Regions from separate parts of the Arthrobacter sp. JUb115 genome, predicted to be linked through region 2. Evidence: riboswitches for the same ligand, from Rfam matches in the RefSeq annotation. Region 2 holds a riboswitch; the other holds the start of a gene.

Region 1 (16,060 bases), on a different contig from region 2:
TCAATGGCACGTTTTTCTACCCCTCTTCGGAGAACCCTGGCCGTCTCCGCGGCCGTAGTGATCGGCATGAGCGGCTTCGGCGCTGGCGCCTTGCCAGCTACCGCCTCCCCCGTATCGGCTCCCGCTGAAAAGTCCCTCCCCAAGGCAAATGGCGAAGACAAGGTCAAGATCGGTTCGGTTCAATCAGGCGAGGCCTACGACCAATTCATCGTCACCTACAAGGCTTCAGCCACGCAGACGGGCAAGTCCTCCCGCGCCAAGGCCTGGGGCCAAGCAGCCAAGGCAGCAGGCGTTACCGTCAAGGAAATGCGAGCCATGGCCACCGGCAGCTTCGTGGTGAAGGCCGACAAGAAACTCAAGGGCAACGGCGCCAAGGAGTTCATGGCCGATATTGCGCAGTCTGGTCTCGTGGAATCGGTGGAACCCGATGCCATCATGAAGATTTCCATGACGCCTAACGACACCCGGTACGGCGAGCAGTGGCACTACAGCGGCACCAACGGGATGCGCTTGCCTTCGGCCTGGGACATCGCCACCGGCGAGGGCAGCATCGTCGCAGTCCTGGATACCGGCATCACCTCGCACTCGGATCTGAACGCCAACATCGTTTCCGGCTACGACTTCGTCTCCAGCTCTGCCTCGGCCCGCGACGGCAACGGCCGCGACGCGAACCCCCAGGATGAGGGCGACTGGTACGCCGCCGGTGAATGCGGCGGCAGCTACTCGGGCAATTCCTCCTGGCACGGCACCCACGTGGCCGGCACCGTAGCCGCAGTCACCAACAACTCCAGCGGCGTGGCCGGAGTTGCCCCGGATGCCAAGATCCAGCCAGTCCGCGTCCTGGCCAAGTGCGGCGGCAGCCTGTCCGACATCGCCGATGCCATCATTTGGGCTTCGGGCGGTGCGGTCCCGGGAATTGCCAATAACCCAACCCCGGCAGACACCATCAACATGTCCCTGGGCGGTGGCGGCGCTTGCGGAACTACCTACCAGGCGGCCATCAACGCCGCGGTTTCGCGCGGCACCTCGGTGGTAGTTGCCGCCGGCAACGAAAGCCAGAACGCTTCGAATTCCCGCCCGGCCAACTGCGAAAACGTCATTACCGTAGCGGCAAGCAACCCTTCGGGCGCTCCGTCGTACTACACGAACTACGGCTCGGCCGTTGACGTCACCGCACCTGGTGGCGACACCCGCTACGCCGGCCAAGGCGTGCTGTCCACCATCAATACCGGCACCACTACTCCATCCAGCCAGGGCTATGCCTTCTACCAGGGCACTTCCATGGCCACCCCGCACGTAGCGGGCATGGTCGCACTGATGAAGTCGGCAGACCCTGGGATGTCCCCCGCCTCCGTGGAAACTGCGTTGAAGCAGGGCACCCGCGCGATGCCAGGCGGTTGCAGCATCGGTTGCGGCGCCGGACTGGTGGATGCCGCCAAGATCATGAATGCCCTGGACGGCAGCAACCCAACACCAACCCCGGAGCCAACTCCGGATCCGGAGCCAAGCGGCAACCTGCTGAAGAATGCTGGCTTCGAGAACGGGGCGGATTACTGGACCGCCAACCGCGCCGACACCTTCGAGTCCGGCTCGGCAGCCCGCTCCGGCAGCGGATTAGCTGGGCTGAATGGTTGGGGCAATTCCAACACCTACACCCTGGACCAGAAGGTCGCCATCCCGGCAGATGCCACCAATGCGCAGCTGGAGTTCTACCTGCATGTGCTGACCAATGAAACTACTGCCTATAGCCAGTACGACAAGCTGACCGTACAGGTTCTGGACGGCTACGGAACCTACAACATGGGCACCTGGTCGAACTTGGATGCCGGCTCGTCCTACGAACTGCAGGCCGTTGACCTGAACAACTTCCGCGGTAAGACCGTTACTTTGCGTTTCAAGGGCGTGGAAGACAGCTCGCAGGCTACCTTGTTCCGCATTGATGATGCATCGGTAGCCGCCAGCTAGAGGATCGACCAGAAAAGTCCACTATTACCTGCGCAAGCGCGGCACCAATCGGTGCCGCGCTTGCTGCGGGAAAGATAGGGATATCGCCTAGCTCAAGGTCCAGGAGCGCTTGGACAGGCCGTACCAGAAACCGTCAATTGCCGTCTTGGCATCAATTCCACCCGAGGCGTATGCCGCACCCAGCGCAACGTACAGCGGAGCCCAATGCTCCGAGCGCGGGTGCGCTTCGCGGGCCGCCGGGGCCTTGTGCAGGAAGTCGAGGATGGAGTCCACATCCCCGCGGGCCATTGCCTCCTCGGCCCAGTGGTCGAACTCGCTGGAGGCCGATGGCGGCGCCGAATCCGGCCCGCCGGCTGGGTTGAACCAGCGCAAGTTGTGGGTGGTGAATCCGGAGCCAACGATCAAGGTTCCCCGCTCGCGCAAGGGTGCCAAGCTCTTGCCCAGATCAAAGAGTCCTGCAGGATCCAGTGTTGGCATGGACATCTGCACCACCGGTACATCCGCATCCGGGAACATTTCCTTCAGCGGCACGTAGGCGCCATGGTCCAGTCCACGCGTCTCGTCGCGCTCCACGTGATGGCCATAGGCCGAGGTCAGCCGTTCGACTTCATTGGCCAGCCCGGGCGCCATTGGCGCGTCGTAGCGAACGTCGTAGTACTTCTGGTCGAAGCCCCAGAAGTCGTAGACCAATTCGTTCTTCTGCTGGGTAGCACTCAGCGTCACCGGCGCATTTTCCCAGTGCGCGGAGATCATCAGAATATCTTTCGGCTTCTCGAAAGTGCCGGACCAGCTAGCCAGCTCCTGGGTCCAGCGCTGGTCGTCGGCCAGTGGCGGTGCGCCATGGCTAAGGAACAAGACGGGAGGGGTATCGGATAGCTGATTCATGATTAAAAACTACCAACCATTAGTTGAAGCGTCAAGCTTTATTTTCATGAATCCCGATATCTAATTCATGCAAGACCCTCAATGCTCTCCAAGAGGCCCGTGGACAGTGCGGACAGATTCGCCGCACCACGTTGGGTCCAACGCCAGCGGCAACGGAGGCCATGGCTTTCTTGCTCTGCTTCTGAGCGGCGGCGGAAATCTATTGCTTCTCTAATCACGAATGCAATTGGCAAGTCGTTCCTAAGCTGCGCCGGAGAAGTGGAACTGTACGGCTTTGCAGGCATCAGGCGTTGCCTGGCCAGTCTTTTCCAAGCCATTAATTACGCTCAGCTGGGGATTCGCAGTACGTTCAACACTTCGGCTTCGAACGGCTGCGGTTTCCAATATCAGACTTATTGACCATTAATCTTTAGAATGGTTTGTATGCAAGAAGAAGAACTGATGCAGACGGTCGAAGAAGAATTCACCGCCATCTTATTGCGCGCCCGCCAGATGCTGATCCGTCGCGCCAAGATCATCCACCCGGACCTGCAGGATCCGGGGTACCGCTTGCTTGCAGTGGTCATCCGTGATGAAGCCCAGCAACAGGGAGCACTCGCAGAAAAACTGCGTCTGGACAAGGCGACTATTTCCCGCCTCGTGCAGCACCTCGAGTCTCTGGAACTTGTCACCCGCACCCAGGATCCTTCCGATGGCCGGGCCCAGCTGGTCTCGGCAACAGAAATCGCCAAGGAAAAATGGCGCTCCAGCGGTAACACGCTGCGTGAGGAACTGCGCCGCCAGCTCAAGGAATGGGAAGCCTCCGAACTGAAGAATTTTGGAGATCTCCTGCACCGCCTCAACGACAGCTTTGAACAGATTCTCTAGTTCCCGATCTTCAGCTGAAGCCTTGGAGACCTTCTGGTTTCCAAGGCTTCAGCTTTTTAGGCTCACTCCATCAGCGCCAGGAAATCATCGGCGCTTAACGCCGCACTCTGCGCGGCTTGGGCAGTCTCTCCCAGGACATCATTGAACAGCTGCGTCTTCTTGGCCTGCAGCGCGAGCACCTTGGATTCGATGGTGTCCTTTGCCACCAAGCGGTACACATAGACCGGACGAGTTTGCCCAATGCGGTGGGCCCGGTCAATAGCCTGGGCTTCGGCCTGCGGGTTCCACCATGGGTCCAGCAAGATGCAGTAGTCGGCGGAAGTGAGGTTAATGCCGAAGCCGCCGGACTTCAGCGAGATGAAGAAGACCGGGAAATCTCCCTCGCTGAAACCGTCAATCAGTTCCTTGCGCTTTGGGCCAGTGGTGGACCCATCAAGGTATCCGTGCTCAATGCCCAGCTCTTCAGCGACGTCGCGTGCCTTGGCCAAGAAACTGGTGAATTGGCTGAAGACCAGAATCTTATGCCCTTCAGAAACCGCGTCCCCCATGAGTTCGCGCAGCATTTCAAGCTTCGCGCTCGGGGCATCGCCCTCGCCTACCAGGGACGGATCCAAGGCCAGCTGGCGCAGCAAGGTCAGCGATTGGAGAATCTGGAAGCGATTCGAATCAACGTCGTCAACCAGGCCCAGGACTTCTTGCCGCACGCGCTGGAAGCGGCGGTCATAGGCTTTGCGGTGCCCCGGCTCCAGTTCGACTTCCAGCACCTGCTCGGTCTTCGCCGGCAACTCTGGAACGACCTGTTCCTTGGTACGGCGCAGCACGAACGGACGCAGTCGGCTCTTCAGGCGCTCCAGGCGCTCCTGGTCTCCGTCGGCAATGGGTTTCTGGTAGTTGTCCTTGAAGGACTTCGCACCGCCCAGCAGGCCTGGTGCAGCCAGTGAGACCAACGCCCACAGTTCCATCAGGTTGTTTTCCATGGGTGTGCCAGTGACCACGAATTTGCACGGCACTGGCAGCTGCCGGGCCTGCTTGTAGCCTTTGGAGGCATGGTTCTTCAGTTGCTGGGCCTCGTCCATGATCATGACGTTGAATCCGGCGGCTTCAAAATCCTCATAGGCCAGGCGGAAGATCGTGTAGCTGGTAACTACCAATTGGGCGTCACCGATCTGCGACGCCATGCTTTGGCCGCTCATTCTAGCTGTTGAAGTGATGCCGGTGACTCTCATCTGCGGCGCAAATCGCTGCGCCTCATTGATCCAGTTGCCCACCACCGAGGTAGGAGCCAGCACCAGGAATTTCTGGGCAGGATCCTCGACGCGCGCTTGTTCAAGGCAAGCCAGCAGCTGGACGGTCTTGCCCAGACCCATATCGTCGGCAAGGACGCCGCCGAGATCATGGGTACGCAAGAAGTTGAGCCAGGATAGGCCGTGGCCCTGATACGGGCGCAGTTCAGCGTTGAACGTTTCCGCTAGCTGGACCGGCTGCATTTCTTCACCGCTTTGCAGCGCCTTCATGGTCTGCAGCCACTGGTTGTGCTGGGCTTCGATAATGCCCAGATCCACCAGTTCTTGCCACCAGTCGATGCTCAACTTATGGATGCGGATCGTATCGCCCTGCACCGTGCCCAGCTCCCCGGCCTCTGATATCAGCTGGCGCAGCTGCGTGAAATCTGCACCATCAATCGGGATCACCGTAAGGTCATCGAGGACGAGATACTCATCTTGCTTGGTCAAGGCCTCCAGCAGCAGTGGGAACGGGACCTTGGTCTCGTCCAGGAGCACTTCCACAGACAAGTCGAACCAGTCCCCCGTGCTTTCGCCGGCTTCGACACTGACAGCGGCCGGCGCGTGGCTGATCCGGTACTTCGGCAGCCTGTTCTGCTCTTCAACGACCACATCGGGATGCTCTGCCAAGAGCGGCAATGCGTAGACCAAGAAATCGATGGATTCGGAGGTGCTGAATTCCTTCGGCGGGAAGATTCCTGAAGAGGTCAGTTGCCCCAAGGAAGCCTGCGCGCCGAGCTTGTCCTGCACCGAAGCAGCAATTTCCTTTTCCACGGCATACTGGCGGGGGCCCGCGGAGGCGTACTCCCAGGAATAGCTCACGGTCAGCGGAGTTCGGATGCTCTCCAGGGACAGCTTGAGGCTGGGGCGTGCTGGAACAGGGATGCTGTAGCTGTCATCCTCGCTCTTCAACGGTGCCATCAGGCGCAATCGGTCCAGGTGCTGGCGCTCGAAAAGCTCAACGCCTTCCTGCGGGATGGATTGCGCACCGGATTCAATAAATGTGGCCAGTTCCTTCGTGACCGGTTCAGCGAACCGGGCCAAACCGATTTCCCTGGCCTTCGGCAAGGGGCTGGACGCGTAAGCCAACAAGGTCGGCGGCGTGCCTATGGGCAAGAGGTAGACGTGCTCTTCGCTCGGCCCGCGCAGCTTCCCTTCCATGCTCAGGCCATGTTCACCGCGACGCACATCCACGTGTGCCATGGCTGGTTGCTCGCTGAACTCCACCGGGGCCTTGGCCGTAGAACCGCCGTTGACGATCTGCACTCCAGCTTCACGCAGGGCTTCGAACGCATCCAGCAGGTCCTGGCCTGGAAGATCCATCAAGGAGATCCACTCCTTGGGATCCCACGAATGGCGATAAGTATCTTGTTCAACGTGTTCACGCAACCGGTCCAGTTCAACGACCGCACGACGCTGCTTCTTGGAGAACCGCGTATCAAAAGCGACATTGCGCCAGCTGATCCCGGTTTGGATCCAGGGGCTCTTGGTGCCCTGGCGGGCCGGGCGTGCCTGCAAGGTCAGCGCGTCCTCGCCGCCATAACGCGGTTCGCTGACCACTTTCAGGATCAATCCCAGCGGTTCTTCGGCAACCAGCGGCTCATCGGAAATGACTGGAAGCAGACGGTCAAGGGTGCGTTCCCACTGCGGCTTGCTATTGCGTTTCCATGCGTGGGGATCCACCCCGGAGTCGGAGACGAAGAAGCCCTGGTCTTCTTCGGTGGTGACCTCAATGAGCAAGGCGGCGACGTCTTCACAGGACTGAACCCCCGGATGCTTGCCGCAGAAGCTGGTGAAGCTGATATTGCCCGCGGTGATTTCCAATTGGGCCATCACCGATTCGCGCAGCACCACACCGGAGATGCGGGTAGATCCCGGGCGCATTACCCGGTTGGCGATCTGCACTTTTCCGGAATCACACAGGAATTGGCCCAGGTTGTATTCGGATTCGGTCACCAAGGTCTGGGCCGCAGAAAGTGTCAGCTGGAATTCCATACTCGCCGTTCATTGTTCGTGCAGTGGGCGCCCGAGAGCTAGATTCCATCTTAGCGAGCCGGAAAGCAAGATGCCCGGTGACGAAAAGTTACTTCTGCCCTTTACCCGCGGGCCCTGCAACCGATAGAAATTAATCACTGAATCACGAGTTCCACTCTTTGAGCCCTGGCTGAGTGGACGGCAACCCTCCTGCGTCATTGTGCGGGGTGCCCCAGGTGAAGATTCGACGCATCTTGAACGCCAAGATGCGTAAGCGATGGCGCCCCTTGCGCCAGAAAGGGGATCAATTCCCCATGACTAATGCAGCATCTGCCCCAACCGTATCCGAAGACCGCGCACAGCGCCTGCAGGAAGCAGGCAAGGGCTGGGGCGAACGAATTTCGGCTGCCCCGCAAAGTGCCCAATTGACTTTCACCGTCGAGGGCGAAGGCTTCGATTCGGTAGCCAGCAACATTGTCTCCGGCAAGCACACCTTCCAGGTCGACGAGCCAGCTGCCCTGGGCGGCAGCGACCTGGCCGCAAGCCCCGTGGAATACGCGCTCGGAGCGCTCATCTCCTGCCAGGTTGTGGTCTACCGCTTGTACGCGCAGAACCTCGGCATCCAGGTGGACGACGTGAAGATCCAGGCCAATGGCCACCTCGATGTCCGCGGACTCTTCGGCATCGACCAGACCATCCGCCCCGGCTTCTCGTCGGTGGATCTGGACATCCGGATTGCCGGACCGGAATCAGCTGAACGCTATGAAGAACTGCGCCGCGCAGTGGATGCACACTGCCCGGTGCTGGACCTCTTCGCCAATCCGGTGCCCGTGACAACCGCGGTAAGCATCGCAGAGACCAACTAGAGTTCGCTGAACTAAAAAGCACCGCGGCGGCCCCCGACTTCAGGGGCCGCCGCGGTGCACTTCTAGCTGAAGCCAACTATTGCCCCAGGAAGTTCAGCAGGACTTTGCCGGAGCGAGCCGAATCCTTGGCCGTTTCGAAGGCTTCAAGCGCATCGGCGACCGGGAACTCGTGGGTTACCGCCTCGGAAACCTGCAGTGAACCGTCGGCCAGGGCAGCAAGCACATGGTCGATTTCGTCGTTGAAGCGGAAGGAACCAACCAGTTCCAGCTCGCGGGTAATAGCCAGCGAAATGAGTGCGGGTTGTTCTCCTGAGGGCAGCAACCCGACCATGACCACTCGACCGCCGCGCACGGCACCGCGCACCGCGGAGGCCAATCCGCGGTAGGTGCCGCTGGCCTCGATGACCACGTCCGCGCCCACCTGGGCGATTGCTTCCTGGCCATCGGCGCGCAGGGTGGAGGTGGCACCGAGCTGCTTGGCAATCTCCAGCGGCTTGGCGTGCATGTCTACCGCGATAATTTCGCTGGCCCCGGCTCGTTTAAGCACTGCTACAGCGAGAGCTCCGATCGGGCCAGCACCAATAACCAGCGCCTTCTTGCCGGCGACTTCGCCGACGCGCGACACCGCATGCCAAGCAACCGCAGCCGGTTCTGCCAGTGCCGCATCGCGCAGTGCTAAGCCAGCAGGCAGCTCACGCAGCATGCGTGATGGCAGGTTCATTTCGCGGGCGAATGCGCCCTCGGTGTGCGGGTAGCGGGCGGCCGAGCCCAGGTAGGTGCACCCCGGGGAGAGATTCGGGCGGTCGGCCGGGTAGGGTTCCCCCGTCTCACCTGGTGTTGCCGGGTGCACGGCGACTTTGGTTCCGGCTGCCGGCCCGCTGCCGTCAGCGGCGGCCTGGATGATGGTGCCGACGATTTCATGCCCGAGAACCATTGGAGCCTTGAGGATCGATTCCCCGGCGGCGCCGTGGCTCCAGTAATGCAAGTCTGATCCGCAGATACCGCCGTAAGCGATGGCAACGCGTGCTTCATCTGCTCCCGGCGCTGCCAGCTCGATTTGTTCAATACGCAAATCACCGGCTGCATGGGCCACGACGGCCAACGTGCTGGTGGCGAGGGAATTAGACGACAACGCTCATGCCTCCGTCGATGAAAATGGTCTGACCGTTCACGTAGTTCGATCCGTCCGAGGCCAACCAGACTGCTGGTCCGGCCAGGTCTTCGACGGTACCCCAACGGGCCGCCGGGGTGCGGCCAAGAATCCAGGAGTTGAATTTCTCGTCATCCACCAGATTCTGCGTCATTTCGGTGTGGATGTAGCCCGGTGCGATGCCGTTGATTTGCAGTCCCGAACAGGCCCATTCCGCGGTCATGGCGCGGGTGAGGTTGCGCAGTCCGCCCTTGGCTGCGGTGTAGGCGGAGATAGTGGGACGGGCCAGATCGGTTTGCACCGAGCAGATGTTGATGATCTTGCCTTCGCCGCGTTCCACCATGCCACGTGCGACTTCTCGGCCCACCAGGAAGGCGCTGGTGAGGTTGGTATCGATCACGCGCTGCCAGTCGGCGACTTCCAGTTCCAGCATGGGCACGCGGTGTTGGATGCCCGCGTTGTTCACCAAAATGCGGATGGGGCCGATGTTCTTTTCAATGGCGGCGATGTTCTCGCGCACGGCGGCATCATCGGTGACATCGAAGCAGACGCTGTGGATCCTCTCGGCGCCATAGCGGGTGCCGAATTCGGCGGCAGTTTCGGCCAAGCGTTGCGCATCGCGGCCGTGCAGGATGATGGTGGCTCCGGCTTCGGCCAGGGCACGGGCAAGTTCGCGGCCAATGCCGCGGGAGGATCCGGTGACCAGGGCCAGCCGTCCGGACAGGTCAAAAAGTTGGCTCATGAATTCCCTCGCATGAAGTGTCGATGGTACATCGACGGGAACTCATCAGCGGTATGAACCAGCTGTTAAATCCGAAAAATCAGCCCCGTCGCTTCCCTAAAACATATCAGACTTATGATGCCCAAGACAGCTAAAAGTAGGATTTAAGAGCTTCAGTTTCAGCAAGCGTCAGAACATCTCGGATGCCCTGAACATCGGGACTTACACGTCTTCAAATATTGATGTCAGGATAGGATCATGGACTCATCGACGACGTTGACTGAGGGTAGCGAAATCCCTCTTTGGATTCAGCTTTCCCGAGCGCACGAAGACTACACGAGCGACACTTCAGAACACTACGACGAGGTTCTTGAAGAGGTGACGGAACGATTTGCCAAGACCGGCTCCCTCGGGAAAGCTGACATTGGTTCTTTGCTTCTATGGAAACGGCTCAGAGCCGACACCAAGTGGGCAAAGAAGCTCATGAACACCCCGGACCTAGAGGTACGTGAGGCCACTGAAAACGTACTCAAGTACGCGAATGACGAGCTGCTCAGTGTTCCGGAAGCCGCCGAGAAATCACGAAGCGCTCTAGGAGCATTGCCCGGGTTCACCACCGGTGACGCACTAGCTTCAGCGGTCATCGTCGCCGCAGCACCGAAACGAATGGCCATTTACGATCGCCGTGCGCACCATGGTTTGACGCTCCTCGGCATTCAGTTGGCAAACAGTCGCGGCCGGTACCGCCGGTACATGCAAGAAGTGGAAGTTCTCATTCAGCTCCTTGATGAACATGACCAAACGTGGACGGCCAGAGAAATCGACCAAGCCTTGTTCGCTTTGGGCAACCAACGATAACTTCAAGAATCGATGCTACGAACGGATAGTCGCCCACGTAAGTCCAAGACTTGCGTGGGCGACTACCTTTGTCCAAACCCCGGTGGGTCCTCTTCCCCATAAGAGTTCCCACCGGAGCACATTTCCGAGGAGTTTCTCCCAAATGATCCGCCTCGGAATCTCTGTTAGCGCTTTTCTTCGATGGTGACGGTCCAGCCGTCGAAGTTTGCAGCGTTCACATCCAGGAAGTACTTGCCCGCGGTCTTGTGCAGAGCCGTTTCTTCGCTAACCGGACCGTCAATCATGGCTTCGGGAAGCCCGCCGTCCTTCATCAGATCCGTCCCCTCGGTGAGAATGTAGATCGCGCCAAGGGACATGTCTTCGCCCCCCTTGAAGGAATAGGTCATCCGGGCTTCAGCCCCGGTGAGCTCGAACACCTTGCTGGCCTTGTCGGTCTTTCCATCGAGGGTAACGACCTCCTGCCACGTGGCCTCCGCAGGTTCCTCTGCCACGGGTTCTTCTTCAACAGCAGCCTGCTCAGTTGCTGCAGCAGTCGCCGAAGCCTCGATGGTTGGTTCTTTAACGACAGATGGTGTGTTGGTGACCGCTTGATCCACAGCCTTTCCGGCAGAGACCCCGGTGCTGATTCCAATCACTGCGCCGATGGCGATCAGAACGATGCTGATGATCCATGCCAGCTTCTTGTGCTGCGCATACCCCTCCAACGGGCGACGGAACTTATCGGTCATGCCACCAGAAAGGATGATAATGAGATCGATGAGGGACCAAATTCCAAAACCGCCGAAAGTCAGCAGCTTCAGCAGGCCGGTGCCCACCTTGCCCAGATAGAAACGGTCAACGCCCAGTCCACCTAGCAGCAGGGAGAGCAACCAGGTCGTCATGAAAGACTTCGGCGGAAGGTAAGGTGCGGGATACTGCCCTATTGACGAAGGTTGTGCATTGGTATAGCTCATGATGGCTCCTAAAAGAGTAGGTGATGATCACTGATGTTTGGTGTGCGGGCTTCTACTGCTTCACCCAGGTGCCGCAGCGCTTCGATTCGAAGTCCTGGCCCTTTTTGACCGTGACGGCGGGACGCCCTCCGCCAGGGATGCCGTTGTCGATGATGTCGCTGCCATTGGTTCCCGTTTTGACCACTGCCCAATAGCAGTCGCTGCCCACAGCTTCCTTGGCGCGATAGGTGCCGGCCTTGATGTCGCTGCCGACCGTCCATACTCCGTCCTCGACGGAATTTTCCAGCTGTTCCGCCTCGATCTTTCCGACCGCCTTTTCGCGGGCAGCGACCTTGTCTTCCGCATCCTGGAGCTCCTGGTCACGCGTATCCAGATTGGCGGCCTGTTCATCCAGGGCGGCGCCGCGTTCCTCCACGGCTTCTTCCCTGCCGGCGATCCCGGCTTCAAGCTCGTCGAAGTCGGATTGGAGCGAATCCCGTTCCGCTGCGACCGCTGAATGCGACTCGGACAGGGCCAAATACTCTTCGGATTCCTTCGGATTGACGAGGTTCATACCCCAGAACACGCCTCCGGCCAAGGCCCCAACAACGAGTATTGAAGAGAGGATGAGTCCCCAGCGCTTCTTCTTGCCTTTAGTCTTTGCTGGGTTATCGAACGACTCCGCTGAAATCTGCTTGTCGTTTAACATTTCTAGTTCACTCCTTCAATAACCACGTTGACGCCGCTGTCCGGGTGATAAGACCAGCTAGCTTTTAACGAGTCCCAGGTATCGCTTTGTGTGCCATCCATAGCTCTGGTGCGATCCATTTTTTCTTGGGTTGTCTCAGGGACGCCCAACTCGTTGAGCATGCAGTAATAGGCGAAGATGTTGGACGTTCCGGTGTCCGTATAATCCTTACCCTTGGTGTTGAGCGAGATTGCAGATCCGTCATTCATCACGGTGAATCCCTCAGAATCGATGGCGCAAGCTTCGACTGCTTGGTCAATCTTCTTTTGAGTCAACCCACTGGCAATGCCACCGCCATCTGATACAGCCGAACCAATCAGCAGCCCCAGAACCGTACCTGCTGCTATTCCAATGCAGGCTGGCAACAGCCATGATTTCTTCGGGCGTTGCCTGAGCATTTCAGGCGGGACCATAGGTCCCTGCGTCTGTGGTTCCACGGCGGCCTCCTGGGGGGCGAGTATTCGATGATTTCGACGTCCTTGCCTGGAGCACCTGGTGCGGCGATGCGGCCTGAATCCGTCGTGAAACCAGATTGGATGACGTAGCTCTAATTTGAGTAGCAAATCACTGATAATGAGGGTTATCAGGAGTACTCATGGATAATTGATGAATCATCTTATAGGGTCGGACCTATCAACCGATCGACATCAAGGAGTCCACGATGAACGCGCAAGAGCTGATTTCCTTGCCGGACATCGCACGCCTCGCCAACGTCCAGCGCCCCGTGGTTTCCGTCTGGCGCACAAGGAGCCGGGGCACGGATTTTCCATTTCCGGATTCGAAACTGAAAAGCGGCGCCCAGGAACTATTCGTATCCGAAGAAATAGTTCAGTGGCTGCAAGTAACCGGCCGCGGAAACAACCCCGAGTTCAAAGAAGACTCAGCGTCCTACGCAACTCTGGGGCGGGAGAATTTTCCTCTCGTCACTTCGCTTCTGTCCCTGCAGCAATTCCTGGGCCGGCCATTGTCGCAGTTTTCGCCGATCGAGCTCCTTGATGCCGCAGACGAACTGGACCCGGATGACGAATGCCTCTATTCAGAAATCGAAGCAGGACACGACAAGTTAGCTTCCATCGTTGGGTACGTCGACAAGCTAATAGATGCGTCTTACGGAGCTCTGCCTGCGTTTGAATCGCTATTCAATGATCGTTTTCGAGCCAACGAAATCGCGATAAGCCGCACTGCGCTGTCAGGACCTGCCCGCCGACTTGTCGCCCAGTGCGCGCTGGAACTGGCGGGACCGGATTCCGTATTCCACGAGGCAACCCCGGGAGGCAGCGACCTTATCTATGCACTGATGCAACTAGTTGAAGAATCGGCTTCTTTGCAGATTCAGCTTCCGTCTGCCACAGGAGAACGCGATACTTCCCGGCTGACCGTACGCCGGTTGAAGATGCTGCTCGCCACAAATGAGTCCTTCATTGCTTCTACACCATCGCATGGAATCAAGCCGATAATCCATCTGGCCCAGTTCCCCTCTCCGGAGATGCAGGACGATGATCCGCTGGCGGTCCTGCAGGCCATCGATGATCTGGTCCTTGAACTTGGCCCAAGCCACAGTGCGATCGTCATTGCCCCGGCGAACGCCTTGGTCAATGCCACGGACCATAAGGAAGTCGCTAACGTGCGGGCTTCGATTTTGCGCATGGGACGAGTTCGCGCTGCTGCCTTGTTGCCGCAGGGGCACTTCCTTTTCAAGCCCCGAATTCCTCTGGGCTTGTGGGTCATCGGTCCGGATACCTCGGATGCTCCGCTGGCGGAGCGTCGCATCATGCTTGCTGATCTCAGCGGCTTGCCGCTGGATGACAATGTCACGGATGATTTTGTCGCAGATCTAGCGGCAAGCCTCATGGAACTGCACGGACTTCGAGCACACTCTTTCAGGTTCGCCCGGTGGGGACGAACAAGTCGGATCATCGCCAGTTCGCAAGGGCTAATACCCCGGAATCGGGTTAAACGCCTTCATACCCATGCAGACGCTGCTTCTCTGGCTGAACATCAGGTCGAGTTCGAGAAACTGCTGACTGCTCTGAATGAATCCAGCGTCGCTCGCCCTCAATTGAACTGGGAGCTGCAGTTGCGCGAATCAGAAGCGCAACCTGTCGAAACTTCCGGTTTGAGAACGCTGGGCGAGCTGGTTTCCCAAGGGCAGCTTCGAGTCCTGCCGGGAACCCGATTTAACAAGGATTCGTTGCGTGCCACGGTTCAGCACGGAATAGGAGTTTGGAATTCAGAGGATATTCAATCTGAACAGCCCACCGCCTCAATTTCCTACTTCAACCTTGCGCAAGCTTATGGCCGTGCGGTAATTACCGAGCCTGGTGACATTGTCTTCAGTTCTTCGGGCGGGCCGGCGGCCACAGTTGATGTCGAAGGTTCGAAAGCAGTGAATTTCCCGGTGAGGATCCTGAGAATCAATTCAACCGCTGGTTCCGGGCTCCATCCACAAGTACTCGCCCAGGACATCACCAATGCCGAATCAGCCAATTGGCGGCAGTGGGCGGTTCGCAAGATCCCGCCGAATTCTTATGAGGCGATGCGTCGCGCGCTTCAGTTGATTGATGAGGAACGTCAGCATGCAACCAGCCGCATTGAGCTTTTGAATTCCCTGTCCAGCCAAATAACCAGCGCATTATTGTCCGATGGGCTTGAGATACTTGTTCCAGAACGTTTAAGGAAGGACGTCCCTAGTGGCACGAACTAAGAAGGTGGCGGCCGTGGCTGCCCCAAGCACGATGAAGGAACTCAAAGATACGCTGTGGAAAGCCGCAGACAAGCTTCGCGGTTCCATGGATGCCTCACAATACAAGGACGTCATCCTTGGCCTTGTATTCCTCAAGTATGTCTCCGATGCTTTCACCGAGCGCCGTGAGCAATTGGAAGCCGAGCTGACTGCCGACGGCATGACCGAAGAACAAGTAGGGATGCTGCTGGATGATGTAGATGAGTACATCGGCCAAGGGGTGTTCTGGGTTCCGGCAAATGCCCGGTGGGAGTACCTGACCCAGAATGCCAAGGGACTTCCGGCGCTCGACGGTGAGGCGCCCAAGAATATCGGCGAGCTGATCGATGCTGCCATGGATGCAATCATGGCTTCTAATGCGACGCTCACAGGCACGCTGCCACGCGTCTTCAACCGCGAATCTGTGGACCAACGCCGACTCGGTGAACTGCTTGATCTTCTGAACACCACTCGTTTCACCGGCCAAGGTTCTGGACGTGCGCGCGACTTGCTCGGTGAAGTCTACGAATACTTCTTGGAAAAGTTCGCGCGCGCCGAAGGCAAGCGCGGCGGAGAGTTCTACACGCCTGCCGGTGTGGTCCGCGTCTTGGTGGAGGTCTTGGAACCGACCAGCGGACGCGTCTACGACCCAGCCTGCGGTTCGGGTGGCATGTTCGTGCAGACCGAGAAGTTCTTGGATGCCCACAACGCAGATCGCACTGCGATCTCCGTTTACGGTCAGGAACTGAACGAACGCACCTGGCGCATGGCCAAAATGAACCTAGCCATCCATGGCCTCAATGCCAATCTAGGGCCGCGCTGGCAGGATACCTTTGCTCGCGATGTGCACCCGGAAATGCAAGCCGACTACATCATGGCTAACCCTCCGTTCAATATCAAGGACTGGGCACGCAATGAGTCCGACCCGCGTTGGCGCTACGGCGTTCCGCCGGCTAACAACGCCAACTATGCATGGATCCAGCACATCATTTCCAAGCTGGCACCAGGTGGCACCGCTGGTGTTGTCATGGCAAACGGTTCCATGTCGTCGAATTCAGGTGGTGAAGGAGATATCCGTGCCCAGCTAGT
Region 2 (16,060 bases):
CAGATCCGGGGCGAAAACAAGCAGCATGGCCACCGTCAGCAATGGCATCGCCACGAGTTTGCCCAGCACCATGGCCGCGATGGAGGTTCTCGCCCAGCTGCCGCCAGCCGCAGAGCCATCCGGAGCAACCGGTGCATGCTTCCTGGCACGCGAACGGTCAATGGTCCGCTTCAGCGACATGCCGATGACGAAGAGCGCACCCGGGGCGGCCGCGGCGGATATCAGGTCAACGGTGTCGTCCACCGGCCGCGGCACGGGCACACCGAGGATTGCTACCGTGCCGCCAAGGACCATGGCCCAGGTGACCGGGCTGTAAACCAGGGCATTGCGGATGGTCCGGGCGATGCGCGCTGTGCTTGCCGGATGCTGGCCTCCTTTGCCGTTGGGCAAGAGAATTTGGGCAAGGATGGGGAATCCGACCATGAAGATGATGTTGTGGACCAGTTGCCCCATGCCCGCGGCGAACCCGGCTTCTGTGCCCATGACGCCGAGGATAATCGGGATTCCCAAGTACGACACGTTGCCGAAGCTGGTGGTCAGCATGCCGGCGAGCGCCCGCGCCCGGTTTGCGCGCAGCAGATAGCGGAAAGCCAGCCAGCTGAGCAGGGCGAAAAGCAGCGCGGAGACGATACTGATCCACAGGAATGCGAGTGGCACGCCTTCGCTGATATCCGCCCGGGCTACCACCTTGTAGAGCAGCGCCGGCAAGGCGACATAGAAGACGAACACATTCAGTGCCGGTTCCACGCTGGCCGGGAATTTGGGTGCATGGCTGGCGCCGTAGCCGATGAGCATGACGAAGAACAGCGGCAGCACGCCATAGAGCACGTCGAGGAACACAAGCCTCCTTAGGGAATGTTCGGCCGGGGTCGCGGGGACCGAGCACTTCAAGGTTAGTTGCTTGCCAGGCTGATCCGGGAAATGCGCCGGGGGCGCTTCGCAACATGCAGGCGAAAACTGGGGTTTGGCGGCGCAAATTCCTAGGATGAGACCACGCGCCTCGTCCGATCACTGTTGAGCTTTCCGCAAGGAGAATTGATGTCCCACGCATCTGGAGTCCCGCAGGCCCCGCGCACGATTGCCATCACCGGCGCAGGATCAGGCATTGGCCGCGCCACCGCACGCCTGCTGCTGGCGCAGGGATGGAATGTGGTGCTCGCCGGGCGCACCGCGGCTAACCTGCATGAGACGGCGCAAGGCCACGGTTCCGCCTTGGTGGTTCCCACGGATGTTAGTGATCCGCAGGCTGTGGAACACCTGTTTGCCGAAGCGGCGCAACGTTTCGGCACGGTCAATGCGCTGTTCAATAATGCCGGGATTTTCGGTCCCTCGGCAGCCATCGATGAGCTGAGTCCGGCCCAGTGGGATGAGGTTTGCCGGATCAACCTCACCGGGGCCATCAACGCGGCCCGCACGGCCTTTGCCCATTTCAAGGCCAACGACGGCGGACGCATCATCAACAATGGATCGATTTCAGCGCAGGTTCCGCGGGTGAACTCCGTTGCCTATACCGTCACCAAGCACGGCATCGCCGGCTTGACCAAATGCCTTGAACTTGATGGACGGGAGCACCGGATCAGGGCCACGCAGCTCGATATCGGCAACACCGCCAGTGACCTGCTCGATGATTTCGGTGCCACCCAGGGTGCCTTGCAACCGGGCGGCCAGCGGCTCGTCGAGCCGACATTCCCGCTGGCCCAAGCCGCTGAGGCCGTTGCGTACATCGCCGGGGTTCCGCTCGGTACCTCCATCAACCAATTCACCATCACTGCTGGCGGAATGCCCTACATCGGGCGAGGCTAGGGCGCAGGCAACCGGAGGAAGGAATTGGCGTGCAAGTCGATGCTCCGGTTGCGTGCGGCAATGCTCCGCGCCATCAGATCATCATGGGATTCTGGTTGCGCTACACGGCATGAACCTGCCAGAACTGCGCCAGTGGCCGCAGCGAAACGCCTTTCAGCCACGTGCTGCGCTTTGACTCCGCCGGCAAGAGCGCGAAACTGGCAGGCGTTCGCAGCTGCTGTGCTGGTTCTTCCCCTGCCGTACTAAAGGCCTAGAAGAATTCCGCCAGCAGCGCTTCGAGCTTCGCAAAAGCGGAATTCCATGCCTTGGTGCTGGATTCGATAACCTCATAAGGCAATGGGGTTTGGGTCAGCGTCAGCATCGTCTGCCCGGCGAATTCCTTGAATTCGATACGGGTTTCGATCACGAGGTCCAAGGTCATTTCGTGCGGGCCGTCGGCACTGACCAGGCATTCGTACTCGTCGAAAGACGTCAGGACCGCCTTGAGCGGCACCTTGGCATCCGGGTTATCAGCCTGCACCATATTCAGCTCATGCCGGCCGCCGACCTTGGCTTCGAATACGACGGAATCTTCCTCGACAAGCCAGCCATCGGGACCCCACCACTGGGCGATGATTTCCGGCTCGACGAAGGCAGCCCAAACGGCGTTCTTCGGTGCGGAAAATTGCCGGGCGACTACGAGTTCAGTCATCGATTCCATAAGGTCAATATTATCGCGGCCCGCCATCAGGTTCACCCGCAGGGGCAACTACCCCTGCGGACGGCGAGGCTCCATGCGGCTCGCGGTGTACAGCGTTTGCTCATCCGGCGAGGTTCCGGCAGCTTCATGGGCGCGCATGACCTTCATTGCGCGGTCCCATTTGATGCGTTCGCGAGGGCTGGCGAGGACACGGCGCTCGGCCGGACCGAAGATGGACAATCCCAAGTACTTCAGACGCCAGAATATGCGGTAGCCGACGCTTAGTCCGGTGGTATCGGAAATGATCGGCAGGGGTGATTCATCCATGATCGTCGTCCTCTTCGGTCATTGGGTTTGCGAGTACTGGCACTTCAATCATACGTCATTAGTTGGTGCACCAACTAAATGGGGTTCTAGCTTTTCGGAGCGTTCGAACCTGCAGCAATAATGCGGTCCAGGATGCCGCGCAGCTCCAGCACATCCTTGTCGGTCAGGGCAAGCCGGGCCATCATTTCGCGCGGCACCTCCACCGCTTCAGCACGCAGCGCGGCACCCTTCTCGGTGGGCTGAATGATGACGGCCCGCTCATCGTCCGGGTTCTTCGTCTTTGCCACCAAACCGGCAGTTTCGAGGCGCTTGACCAACGGGGAAAGCGTTCCCGGATCCAGGTGCAGATGCCCGCTGAGGGCACGGGCGCTGATCGGCCCCAAGTCCCAAAGGGCCAGCATCACCAGGTACTGGGGATGCGTCAGCCCCAGCGGATCCAGCACGGGCTTGTATGCCGAGATCACCGAGCGCGAGGCTACGGCCAGGCCGAAGCACACCTGCTTTTCCAGCTTGAGAAGATCTTCGTCGCGAAGAATAGCACTGTCCACGTTGTCGCAAGCTCCTTGAAAGATGCCTAATACCACTGCATTGATCGTACCGCGGTCGAGAATACCGTGCCCGGGCCGAAAGCTGCCCCGGGTCGCAGCGCCAATTCCAGTTGCGTTCGAATCGGTGGCGCAAGTAGTCAAAGCGGGCCACAGTGAATAGCCTTGGCATATGAGCAATCTTGAGCACCGGCCTGAGGAGATCGGCTGCAGTGCAGTGCGTTCCCAGGCAGAGGTTGAAATCCTGGAACCACGCGAAGTGCCCTTGGGCGGTCCGCGGGCAATGACGGTCTTCCGGACACTGCCGCAAAAGCAGCGCAGCCTGATCGGCGCTTGGTGCTTCCTGGACCATTACGGTCCTGACGATGTCGCAGTCACCGGCGGGATGAACGTGCCCCGTCACCCGCACACCGGACTGCAGACTGTCTCTTGGCTCTTCACCGGAGAGATCAACCATATGGATTCGGCCGGGTTCAAGGCGACCGTGCGACCCGGCGAGGTCAATCTGATGACCGCCGGGCACGGAATCAGCCATTCGGAGATCCTCACCGAAGACACCACCATCCTTCACGGCGCCCAGCTATGGACCGCGCTGCCGGATCATGCACGGGATATGGAACATACTTTTGAGAACTACCGCCCGGAAGCGCTCACCGCTCCCGGCTGGTCGCTGTCGGTCTTCCTTGGCACCTACGGGGTGTCGGGCAAGTCGTCCACCTCCCCGGTGAAGACGCACACCGAGCTCGGTGGCGCCGAACTGCGCCTTGAACCGAACACCGAGATCGAAGTGGTTGTCCCCGGGCACCATGAGCACGGGATCCTCCTGGACTCCGGCAATCTTGAAGTCAACGGCCATGAACTCGCTCCACGCGATCTCGGGTTCGTGCGTGCGGGATGCACGACCCTGCGCCTGAAGTCCGGGGACCAGCCGGTTCTGGCGCTGCTCATCGGCGGAGAGCCGCTGAAGGAAGACATCCTGATGTGGTGGAACTTCGTAGGCCGCACCCATGAGGAAGTCCTCGCGTTCCGCGCGCAATGGCAGGCCGAGATCGGGGCCGAGCCCGGGGATGCCTCCGAGGATCGCTTCGGGCCTTTCCCGCCTAATACTCCGGCAGCCTTGCCGGCTCCAGCACTTCCCACCGTTCGCCTGCGCCCGCGCGTGAACCCCGCCTAACCAATAAGGAACTCCCAATGAGCGACATCAAACCAGTATTCCTGCCCGAGCGCCAGCGCTTCGCCCTCGACGATGACGGCAAGATCATCGGAGCGGCGCACTACCGCGATTTTGATGGGGCCCAAGGCGTCGAGCGGATCTTCTTCCACACCACCGTGGATGAGGAATACGGCGGACAGGGCCTAGCCAGCGTCATGGTGAAATTCGCGCTGGAGAACACCATCGCCAGCGGTGCCAGGATCGTTCCGGTCTGCCCGTACGTGAAGGCCTACGTTGCCAAGCACACCGAGTATGCGCAGCATATCGTGGAACCGGACAAGGACCACCTGGGCATCCTGCCGCGCGGCTAAACCGGAGATCTCAGGGGTTCATCTTGAGGCCGCGTGCGGCCAGCTCGTCGCGGAGGATGCGGATGGCTTTCGGGCCGACGCCGTGCAGCGCGAGCAGCGCCGCGGTGCCGGCTTGCCCCGCCTGCTCGAGACTGGTGATGCCGGCCTGCTCGAAAGCCCTGGCGGCGGGGTTGCTCGTCTTGGGAAGCTCTGTGTCCATGATCCCAGCGTAGTCAGGCTGCTGGCTGCGCAACAGGTTTGGTGCGCGGCGAGATCGCGATCAGGACCAGAATCAGCAAGAGGCTGAAGCTGAAGACCGAGATGAACTCCATCCCGGTGGCGGCCATCGCGAAGATGACGCCACCGATGGCGGTGGTTCCGGCGTTGCCCAGGGAGTCGGCCACGGTCATTGCCGATGAGTTGAATCCCTGTTCATCCTTGGCAGACAGGGCCAGCATGTTCACGTTTTGCCGCGGGAAGATCATCCCCATGCCGAAGCCGCCCACGGCCCATCCGCAGACCAGCACGAGGACCGGCGGATGGAAGATCGCGGTGGCCAATGCGGTTGAAATCGCTACGCTGCCGGCGATCGCACCCACGGTGATGCAGGTGGAGGATTCCACCTTATCCCCCAGCTTTCCTTGCAGCCATGAACCCACCGACCAGCACAATGCCGAGGCCGTCAGGATCAGGCCCGCCCGGTCGGGACCCAGCTGGTAATCCTCGCGCAGCAGGTACGGCAGATAGACTTCCACGCCGAAGAAGGCCCCGGCCACGAAGATGCGGGTCATGATGGTGGACGGCAGCCCCTTGGCCAAGCTGAACGTGCCCTTGGGCAGCAACGGGCGAATTGCTGCAAGGGCTACCGCCAATGCCAAGACCAGTCCCAGAAGGGACCAGCTGCCCTGCGCATTGCCGAGCAAGTTCATGCAGATGACAGCCAGTCCAGCCAGGCCGGCCAGCATCAGCCGCTTCTTGGAAATCGGCCCCAGGTCCGGATTGCGCTGGGAGCTCAGCGACTTCAACGCCGGCACGATCCCGCAGAACGCGAGAACCACCAGCACCGCCACGCCGGAGAACACCCAGCGCCAACCGAGGTGCACGGCCATCAAGCCGGCCAGCCAGGGGCCGATCATCGCCGGGACCACCCAGGCGGTAGCGAACAGGGCGAAGATCTTGGAATGCAGATGCGCAGGATACGCGCGGGCAATGAGCACGTAGATGGCGACGGTGATCGCGCCACCGCCAATTCCCTGCAAGATGCGCCCGGCAATCAGGACCTGCATGTTCTCGGCTGAACCGCAGATCAGCAGCCCAATGCAGAAAACGGCCACGGCGATGGACAGCGGGTGCTTCGGCCCCCACCGGTCGGTGACTTCTCCGGCGGCAACCATCCCCAGCATCCCGCTGGCGATTGGCGCGGCAAAGGCCAGGGCGAAGTAGCGTTCGCCCTCCAGCAGCTCGCTGACCAGTGGCATTACCGTGGTCACGGCCATGGATTCGAAAGCGACCAGGAAGACGAGCACGAACATGCCAAGGGTGGTGGCAAGATACTGCGGAGCATAGATCGTTGACTCGGCGCGCTCGGCTGATTGGCTGCTGCGGTTCAGGGGCATGCATCCATGATCTCAGGTTTCCCCTAGCCGCCGATCACGTGCAGGCTGAAGGCCGCCAGGAAGCCCGAGGTCACCAGCAACCCTGTGTAGTCGAGCTCCACCTTGTAGGCTTCCGGAATCATGGTGTCGGCGATCATCGTCAAGATGCCTCCGGCAGCGACCGCGGTGGCGAAGGCCAGCACTTCACCGGGCATGGATTCCAGCAGCAGCGCTCCGAGGAAGGCAGCGATGCCGCAGGAAATGGCTATCGATCCCCAGAGCAAAACGATCGAGGACCCCTTGCGCCCGGACGCTTTCATCTGTGCGGTACTCGCCAGTCCCTCGGGGACATTGGAGATGAATATGGCGATGAGCATCGCCGGATTAATGCTCGCGGTGGCGACCACGGAAAGTCCAAGCGCCACGGACTCGGGAATGCCGTCGATGAGTGCACCGACCGCGAGCGCGGTTCCCGATGACTCCTGCTCTCCTGCGCGCTGCGCCTGCCGCTTTGAGGTTCTCCAGGCCAGCAGCCGGTTCGCGCCGAAATACAAGGCAGCGCCCACGATCACGCCGCCCAGCGTCGCAACGAGGCCGCCGGTTTCATAGGCTTCGAGCACCAGCTCGAAGGCCAGTGCGCTGACCAGGACCCCGGCACCGAAGGCCATGATGGCGCTGACCCAGACCTTGGGGATCTTCAGCCACCAGGCCGCGCCAGATCCCAGCAGCAGGGCCGAGCCGGCCACAGTGCCCCACAGCAAAGCCTGCATCGAAGCGAACATGGCACCCACTATAGCCAGCAATTCGCTGGCTTAGTAGGTGCCATATGAGTTCTGACTGGGACTAACCCTCGGTGGACATGTTATTGAAGCGCGAGTAGTGGCCCTGGAAGGCCACGGTGATGGTCTTGGTCGGACCGGCACGGTGCTTCGCGATAATCACGTCAGCTTCGCCCGGACGGTTTTCCTTGTCGTAGACGTCATCACGGTGCAGCAAAATCACCATGTCGGCGTCCTGCTCAATCGAGCCCGATTCGCGCAGGTCCGAAACCATTGGCTTCTTGTCGGTACGCTGCTCGGAACCACGGTTCAGCTGCGACAGCGCAATCAACGGAACGTCGAGTTCCTTGGCGAGCAGCTTGAGGTTACGCGAGAACTCGGAAACTTCCTGCTGGCGCGATTCCACGCGCTTGCCCGAGCTCATCAGCTGCAGGTAGTCCAGGATGATCATGCGCAGCTCATTGCGCTGCTTGAGGCGACGGCACTTGGCACGGATTTCCATCATGGACATGTTCGGCGAATCATCAATGAACAACGGGGCTTCGTTCAGCCGGCCCATGGTCGTGGCGATCTTGGTCCACTGTGCGTCTTCCACCGAGCCCTTGCGCAGATCCTGGAGCTGGATGGATGCTTCGGCCGAGAGCAGGCGCATCGCAATTTCATTGCGGCCCATTTCCAAGGAGAAGAACACGGTGGCCATATTGTGCTTGATGGCAGCAGAACGGGCGAAGTCCAGCGCGAAGGTTGACTTGCCCACCGCAGGACGGGCGGCGATGATGATCATCTGGCCGCCCTTCAGGCCCTGGGTCAGCTCGTCGAATTCATAGAATCCGGTGGGCACACCGGTAATGCCATCGCCCGCGTTGGCCGCGTTCTCGATTTCATCAACGGTGTCTTCGATGATGTCCGAAAGTCGCACATAGTCTTCACTGCTGCGGTTCTCGGCCACCTTGTAGACCTCTGCCTGGGCTTCGTTGACGATTGCGTCAACTTCACCATCTGGCGAGTAGCCCATCTGGACAATACGCGTTCCAGCGTCAACCAATCGGCGCAGCACGGCGCGTTCGCGCACGATTTCTGCGTAGTACCCGGCGTTGGCTGCAGTTGGAACCTGCTGGATGAGATTGTGAAGGTAGGCGGCGCCACCAATGCGCGAGATTTCGCCGCGCTTGGTCAGCAAGTCGGCTACGGTGACCGCATCGGCTGGTTCGCCACGACCGTAGAGGTCGACAATCGCCTCGTAAATTGATTCGTGGGAGGGACGGTAGAAGTCGGTGCCGCGAATGGATTCAACGACGTCAGCAATGGCGTCCTTGGAGAGCATCATGCCACCGAGGACCGACATCTCGGCCTCGATATCCTGTGGCGGCTTGCGCCCTGCGTCGGAATCTCGTCCTTCGTAAACCGGCTCAGCACTCATTGCAGACACTTCCATCCCCTATTGACCCGCTGGGAAAAATTATCCTTGCCTCATGGCAACGCTTCATCGTGTCAGTCGATACGGACATTTGGATGTCAGGCGCCTGTGGATATTTCTCTCCCGAACCCAACACTAGGGCTGTTATTAACAGGCGTAAACCTCATTATCCACAGAATATGTGGATAACACTCCTCTACCTGTGGAGTTCCCTGTTCACAGTCTGGGGAGAACTCTGTGGATTACCCCACTCTACGTATCATTAATATCTGTTGACTTGGTTGTTTGTATTCGCACACCTGTGGACAGAAACTTAATTCATTGAAGCTCACGCCAACCGACCCAAGGTTATCAACACCCTTAATCGCCCAGTTCCCGGGGTTTTTCACCCTTTGTACACATTTGCCCACGTCTTGTCCACAGTTTTGTGGATAACCTTGTGGATACTGGTGAATTTACAAAACCCTAAGTCACCGTGGATTAAATTCGCCAGCAAGGCCGGATCTTCCAGTAGTCCACAATCGGCTAGGGTTTCTGCGTTCGGGGGCGGTGGATAACTTAATGTGTGCAACGACTCGGCGGGCGAACCTGGATCAGCGACTGGGCTGCCGGCGCACTCTCGCCACTTCGCGTCCGCGACGCGCGCCAGTGAAGACCCCATAAAGCGCCGGTTTCATTTGTGATGCGCAGCCTTTGCATGGCTCGGAAACCCCATCCGAGGGTTGCCGGCAATTCGCTGCCACTCTGGTCCAGCGTGCAGCGAGGATCCATGAGCTACCTGCGCGGTTCTGTTCGACGACCCAGGCGGGTGGCGGATATGGCGAGTTCAAGGTTTCTCGCGACAGATACTTTGATGACGAGGTTATCGCCAAATGCCTGGGGCAGCTGGCCCAAGATGGCAGGCCATGAGATTGCCAGCCATCTTGCCACGTCTTCAGGGTGGCGAGAGAGAACGGGCATTGCCGGTGTCGAGGGCTGCGGGGAACGGCTCAACCCGCCTAACCGGAATTCAAAAAGCTCCGGCCAGATCGATGATTTGATCTGGCCGGAGCTTTGGAAGATGCGAAGCGCTTATACGAGCTCAGGAATCGGCAGCGAATGGAACCGCGAATCATGGAAGATCTGTGGCGAGTGCTCGGAGGTGCGGTGCCCGTGGACTTCCATCAGGACTACCCAGTGATCCCCCGCTTCGACCTCGTTGTAGATCGAAGTCTCCAGCCACAACGTGGAGTCGTTGACGAAGAGCGCGCCCTGGTCCGAGGAATAGGTATCGATTCCGCGGAACCGGTCGCCATTTTTCGACGCAATCTGAGCGCAGACACCATCATTGCGTTCGCTCAGCACTGAGACGCCAATGCGGCCAGCTTCGCGCAGCTTTGGCCAAGTGTTCGAGGACTTCTGCACGGCGAACATCACCAGTGCAGGTTCGAGGGAAACTCCCACGGTAAACGATGAAGCGACAATTCCGGTCTTCACGCCATCCAGTTCTGCACAGAGGGCGGCTACCCCTGATGGATGCTGAGCGAAAACCTTGCGCAGGGTCAACGGGTCAAGTTCAAGATTCAATGACATGGCTCGATTCCTTTGGGTCTTGCCCACCGCGCAGTAGCCTGCAAGCATTGGCTTCTCGTTACTCGAAGCCGCTTGGGCTGAAGTTCCGCGCCGTGTGCGGTACTTGTTCCAGCACATTTTGCGTGGAACCGAATCCTCACCTGGAGCACCCCACTACCGTTGAGAGGGTTGCCGATCAGCAAGCCAGGGCTTATAGCTGATGCTCTTGATTCTGTTTAAAACGATATGGCTCATGACGAACAGCCGTCAAACATTTCACTTCGCAAATCGCAATATTCGACGCAATATTCGATCCAAGGCCCCGCCAGAAGTCCTTGGGCAGTCTTTTATTCGCCATACGCCGCGCTTCTTGAACGCTTCGGCCCCATGATCGCAGCAGGCTTCCGCCGCTCTTGATTCGGCAGAACACTAACTCCTCCCCTGGGCTCGGGGCCCTGGCGCGAATTCCCTACCGCCCACCGTAATGAAACTTGGTTTCCCGGCATGACGCTGAGGTTCATGCCACTATTGGTCATGGAGTGCATTGAGTCACACTCCTGCTTATTGTTCTCCGTAACCATCGATGACGATTGAGGAATAGCCACACCATGGTAGAGATTCAGGCAAACCATTCAGAATTGACCCCACTGCGTTTCTTGGAACGCACAGCCGAGGCCTATCCGAAGAAGACCGCCGTCATCCATGGAACTCGCAGCTTCTCCTATGAAGAATTCGAAGCACGGGTGCACCGCTTTGCCCAGGCGCTGAAGGCTCGCATTGAGCCGGGCGACCGCGTGGCCGTGCTGGCACCGAATACTCCCGAAATGCTCATGGCGCATTACGCCGTACCGCTGGCAGGCGCAGTCCTCGTTGCCCTGAACACCCGACTCTCGGCCCACGAGCTGCAATACATCATTGATCATTCTGCTGCCAAGCTGATGCTTGCCGACACAGAGCTGCTGGAAAACACGAAGACCCTGCGCCGCGATAACCCAACGCTGGAGGCGCTCATCGAGATCACCGATGACCAGTACGCCGGAGAACGTCCGGACGTGCCCGTGGACGCCACCTTGGACGAGCTAATCGCACAAGCCTCGGATGAAAGACTTCCCTACGCCATCGCCGACGAGCGGGCTCCGATCACTCTCAATTACACTTCGGGCACCACCGGCAAGCCGAAGGGCGTGCTCTACTCGCACCGCGGCAGCTACCTGAACTCGTTGGGCGAAGCGCACCACCAGGGCTTCACGGCCAAGACCCGCTACTTGTGGACCCTGCCGATGTTCCACTGCAACGGCTGGTGCACTCCATGGGCCGTCACCGCAGCGGGAGGAACGCACCTGTGCCTGCGCGGCGTGCGCGAAGATTCCGTTTGGGATGCCATCGAGGATCTTGGAACCACCCACTTGTGCGGCGCTCCGACCGTCTGCTCAATCATCGCCGACTCCACCCGCGCCCACCAGCTCGATGCTCCACTGCGCATCACCACCGCAGGTGCTCCCCCGTCCCCGGCAATCATCTCCAAGCTGCAGAAGCTGGGCATCGAGGTAGTCCATGTATATGGCCTCACCGAGGTATACGGACCGTACACGGTGTGCGAGTACCAGGATGAGTGGGATGCCCTCGATGGCCCGGACCGGGCCGCGAAGCTCGCCCGCCAAGGCGTTGGCATGATTACCGCCGAGTCCGCACGCATTGTTGACGAGAACATGAACGATGTCCCGGCGGATGGACAGACCATGGGCGAAATCGTGCTGCGCGGCAATAACGTCATGATCGGCTACTACCGCGATGAAGCGGCCACTACCCAAGCTTTCCATGGCGGCTGGTTCCACACCGGCGATCTGGGTGTCATGCACCCGGATGGCTACATCCAGGTGCGCGACCGGTCCAAGGACATCATCATTTCCGGCGGCGAGAACATCTCCACCATCGAGGTGGAGCAAGCCCTCGCCTCGCACCCAGAGGTGCTGGACCTGGCCGTCATCGGCATCGCGGACGAGAAATGGGGCGAGCGTCCGGTGGCATATGTCATCCGCGCCAGCGGATCCTCCCTGGACGCGCAAACGCTGATTGAATTCGCCCGCGAAAAGCTTGCCGGTTTCAAGGTGCCGCGCACCATCGTCTTCCCGCAGGATCTGCCGCGCACCTCCACTGGTAAGGTGCAGAAGAATGTCCTGCGCGCCCAAGCGCTCGAAGCCAGCACACCGAACTAGCCTGAGGATCACCAATTGGAAAACACTGCACCGCGGATTCCCAACAAGACCAGCCGCTTCACCGAAAGCATCGGACTGGAATTCGACGAAATCACGGCCACGGAAGTACGCGGCCACGCGCAGCTGGACGAGAACCACCACACCCCTTGGGGCGTGGTGCATGGCGGCGTTTACACCTCGATCATCGAGAGCGCAGGATCAGTGGGCGCCAGCTACGCGGTGGCCGAACGCGGGCAATTCGCCGTGGGCGTGCACAACGCCACCGACTTCCTGCGCCCTTCCACCGGAGCACGGGTTCAGGTAATCGCCACCGCGCTATTCCAAGGGCGCACCCAGCAGCTCTGGGAGGTCATCATCACCGATGAATCCACCGGCAAGCAGCTATCCCGCGGCCAGTTGCGCACCCAGAATGTGGATTTGCCTGAGAATCCGGCCTAGCTGGTTTTCACACCGCGAGCACGGGCGTACGGTAGGTGGCATCTAACGCTCAAGCTCCAGGAGATTCGCCATGAGTGCGACCTATACCTTCGATGTGTTCAGCAGCCTCGATGGCTTCGGCAGCGCCGCCGGCGATTGGGGCGGCTACTGGGGAAAACAGGGGCCAGAGCTGTTAGCCCACCGCCTCGCGCTCTACACTCCGGCTTGCCGCATGGTTTTCGGGGCCAACACCTTCCGTCTCTTCAGCCGCTTCTGGGCAGAAATCGAGGCGAATCCCGAGGTTGAAGACGCGTGGGGTGTGGCCCTGCACGACAAGCCCGCCACCGTCATCTCCACCACCCTGGAAGAGCCGCTGTCCTGGCCAAACCCCACGCTGGAGCGCGCTGATGCACTGGAAGTCGTCGCACAGCTCAAGGAAGCTTCAGATGTGCCGCTGCGCTCCCACGGCTGCTTAGCGATGAACCATTCCCTGCTGGCGGCAGGTCTTGTGGACTTCATCCAGGTGACCATCTTCCCGGTACTGACCGGGCATAGCGGTTCTGCCCCGGTACTTGGCGGGGTCGATGACTACGATCTGGAACTTGTCGAGTCCAAGCTGCTGGACGGACGGATCCAGGAACTGACTTATCGCCCGACGCGCCATCAACCAGCCCATGCATAGCAGCTCGATGAAGCGCATTCTGGGTACCTGCCTAGTGCTCGGCGCAGTGTTCCTCGCCGGATGCTCCGCGCCAACCCCGCCTTCAGCTCCAGCTACCGAATCGCAAGCTGTTCCAGCACCACTGGCCACCGGCTTGGACGCCCCATGGTCCATGGTTTACGCCCAAGACAGCCTGCTGGTCAGCGAACGCGATTCTGGGCGGATCGTGGAGATCTCAGGATCCGGACCAGGCCGCGAAGTGGCTCGGCTCGATGATCTGGTGGCGACCGGAGAAGGCGGACTGCTGGGCTTGGCCTTCCTCTCCCCAGACCAGCTTTTTGCGTATTCCACCGCTGAATCCGGCAACCGCATCCAGCGGTTCACGGTGCAAGGCAGCGCCAGGAATCTTTCACTGTCGGCCCCGCGCACCTTGATTGACGGGTTGCCCTCGGCCAGCATCCACAACGGCGGGCGGTTGGCCATCGGTCAGGACGGGATGCTCTATGCCACCGTGGGCGATGCGGGCAATCCCCAGCAAGCCCAGGACCTGCAGCAGCTGGGCGGAAAGATCCTGCGCATGGCACCTGACGGCAGCGTCCCGGACGACAACCCGTTCGAGAATTCCCTCGTCTACAGCTACGGGCACCGCAATGTGCAGGGCTTGGCGTGGGGTGCTGATGGCACCATGTTCGCCAGCGAGTTCGGGCAGAACACCTTCGACGAGCTGAACATCATCGAAGCCGGGGGAAACTACGGCTGGCCCGAAGCCGAGGGAAAAAGCGGCGGAAATCCGTCGTACACCGATCCGATTGCGCAGTGGTCCCCGTCCGAAGCCAGCCCCAGCGGCATCGCGATCCTCGATGGCACCCTCTACCTGGCGAATCTGCGCGGAGAAGTGCTGCGCGCGGTGGAACTGGACGAGCCGGCCACCGAGCATGAACTGCTCGATGGCCGGCTCGGCCGGCTACGCGACGTGCTAGTGGATCCTGACGGCGCACTGCTGGTGCTGACCAACAATACCGACGGGCGCGGCCAGCCAGGGGCGGGCGATGACCGCATCCTGCGCATCGATCCCCGCCTGGCCGGCGACTAGCTGGCCGGGCGCATGTCTCCGGTCTCCTGGAAGCGCTGGTGCCAGGACAGGGCCTCGCCTAGCAGATGCGGGGTGTGCTTGCCGTAGCTGTCCTTGCACGCACGGTCGAAGTAGTCCTGCAGCATCGGGCGGTACTCCGGGTGGGCGCAGTTATCGATGACCAGCTGCGCACGCTGCTTTGGCGAGTGGCCGCGCAGGTCGGCCAGGCCCTGTTCGGTAATCAGGATCATGGTGTCGTGCTCGGTGTGGTCCACATGCGAAGCAAAAGGAACGATGCCCGAGATCTTGCCGCCCTTGGCGGTCGATGGGGACATGAACACCGACAGGTAGCCGTTGCGGGCGAAGTCGCCCGAGCCGCCGATGCCGTTCATCACGTGCGATCCCAGCACGTTGGTGGAATTCACGTTGCCGTAGATGTCGGCTTCGATCATGCCGTTCAGCGCAATGCAGCCCAGCCGGCGGATGATCTCCGGATGGTTCGAGATTTCCTGGGCGCGCAGCAGGATGCGCTCGCGGTAGTGGTCGACGTTGCGGTTGAATTCCTCGATGCCCTCCGAAGACAGCGAGAAGCTGGTGGCAGAGGCGAACTCGATGGTCCCGTCCTTGATCAGCTCCAGCATTCCGTCCTGGATGACCTCGGTATAGGCGGTCAGGCCCTTGTAGCCGCCACGGGCTAGGCCAGCGAGCACTGCGTTGGCGATATTGCCCACGCCCGACTGCAGCGGGAGCAGCTTCTCGGACAGGCGTCCGGCACGGATCTCGGAATCCAGGAAGGTCAGCAGGTGATCGGCGATCTTCTCGCTGGTCTCGTCCACCGGGGCGAAGGGGCTCAGGCGGTCTGGCGCGTCGGTTTCCACGACGGCGACGATCTTGTTGACGTCGACGTCCATGTACTGCTGGCCGATGCGGTCACGCACGGTTCTCAGGTCGATCGGCTTGCGGTGCGGAGGCAGTGCGGTGCCGTAGTAGACATCGTGCATGCCCTCCATGGCCGCAGATTGCTGGGAATTGACCTCGATGATGATCTTGTCGGCCATCTCCAGCCAGGTCTTGTTGTTGCCCACCGAGCTGGAAGGGATCAAGTCGCCCTCGGCGGTGACGCCGACAACTTCGACGATGGCCAAGTCGATCTTGCCGTAGAAGCCGAACCAGGCGTGCTGGGCGACATGGGACAGGTGGATGTCCATGTATTCCATGTTGCCCTCGTTGATGCGGCGGCGCAGCTCGGGGTCGGACATGTACGGCAGGCGCAGGTTCATGCCTTCGGCCTTGGCCAGCACGCCATCAAGCTCAGGGGCGGTGGAAGCGCCGGTAAGCACGTTGATCTTGAAGTCCTTGCCCGCAGCGTGCTGGCGCTCCATCTGCGCTGCCAGTGCCCCGGGCACGGCCTTCGGGTATCCTGCACCGGTAAAACCGCTCATGGCGACAGTCATGCCTGGCTTAATGAACTCTGCAGCTTGCTCGGCGCTCATCA

The links. Region 2 has a riboswitch for S-adenosylmethionine ahead of EDF61_RS08695 (flavin reductase family protein). Riboswitches for the same ligand answer to the same signal wherever they lie in the genome.
Region 1: another riboswitch for S-adenosylmethionine. It lies ahead of EDF61_RS10445 (OsmC family protein); the one in region 2 lies ahead of EDF61_RS08695 (flavin reductase family protein).

Annotation. Positions count from the first base shown of each region.
Region 1 covers NZ_SOBS01000005.1:91,405-107,464, forward strand. The annotation lists gene EDF61_RS10425 (S8 family peptidase) at 4-1,965, shown strand; gene EDF61_RS10430 (dioxygenase family protein) at 2,053-2,850, opposite strand; gene EDF61_RS10435 (MarR family winged helix-turn-helix transcriptional regulator) at 3,274-3,717, shown strand; gene EDF61_RS10440 (DEAD/DEAH box helicase) at 3,780-6,995, opposite strand; SAM riboswitch class IV at 7,136-7,257, shown strand; gene EDF61_RS10445 (OsmC family protein) at 7,289-7,840, shown strand; gene EDF61_RS10450 (L-idonate 5-dehydrogenase) at 7,917-8,972, opposite strand; gene EDF61_RS10455 (SDR family oxidoreductase) at 8,962-9,732, opposite strand; gene EDF61_RS10460 (hypothetical protein) at 9,970-10,569, shown strand; gene EDF61_RS10465 (TM2 domain-containing protein) at 10,734-11,522, opposite strand; gene EDF61_RS10470 (Rv1352/Rv1906c domain-containing protein) at 11,575-12,210, opposite strand; gene EDF61_RS10475 (hypothetical protein) at 12,213-12,686, opposite strand; gene EDF61_RS10480 (hypothetical protein) at 12,911-14,953, shown strand; gene EDF61_RS10485 (class I SAM-dependent DNA methyltransferase) at 14,985-16,060, shown strand, end outside.
Region 2 covers NZ_SOBS01000004.1:173,739-189,798, reverse strand. The annotation lists gene EDF61_RS08750 (AEC family transporter) at 1-840, opposite strand, end outside; gene EDF61_RS08745 (SDR family oxidoreductase) at 1,039-1,803, shown strand; gene EDF61_RS08740 (SRPBCC family protein) at 2,054-2,494, opposite strand; gene EDF61_RS08735 (hypothetical protein) at 2,552-2,809, opposite strand; gene EDF61_RS08730 (MarR family winged helix-turn-helix transcriptional regulator) at 2,896-3,357, opposite strand; gene EDF61_RS08725 (pirin family protein) at 3,527-4,528, shown strand; gene EDF61_RS08720 (GNAT family N-acetyltransferase) at 4,546-4,878, shown strand; gene EDF61_RS08715 (helix-hairpin-helix domain-containing protein) at 4,889-5,077, opposite strand; gene EDF61_RS08710 (MFS transporter) at 5,091-6,473, opposite strand; gene EDF61_RS08705 (ZIP family metal transporter) at 6,497-7,234, opposite strand; gene dnaB (replicative DNA helicase) at 7,296-8,651, opposite strand; gene EDF61_RS08695 (flavin reductase family protein) at 9,720-10,220, opposite strand; SAM riboswitch class IV at 10,315-10,431, opposite strand; gene EDF61_RS08690 (long-chain-fatty-acid--CoA ligase) at 10,808-12,415, shown strand; gene EDF61_RS08685 (PaaI family thioesterase) at 12,431-12,853, shown strand; gene EDF61_RS08680 (dihydrofolate reductase family protein) at 12,924-13,514, shown strand; gene EDF61_RS08675 (PQQ-dependent sugar dehydrogenase) at 13,522-14,586, shown strand; gene scpC (succinyl-CoA:acetate CoA-transferase ScpC) at 14,583-16,060, opposite strand, start outside.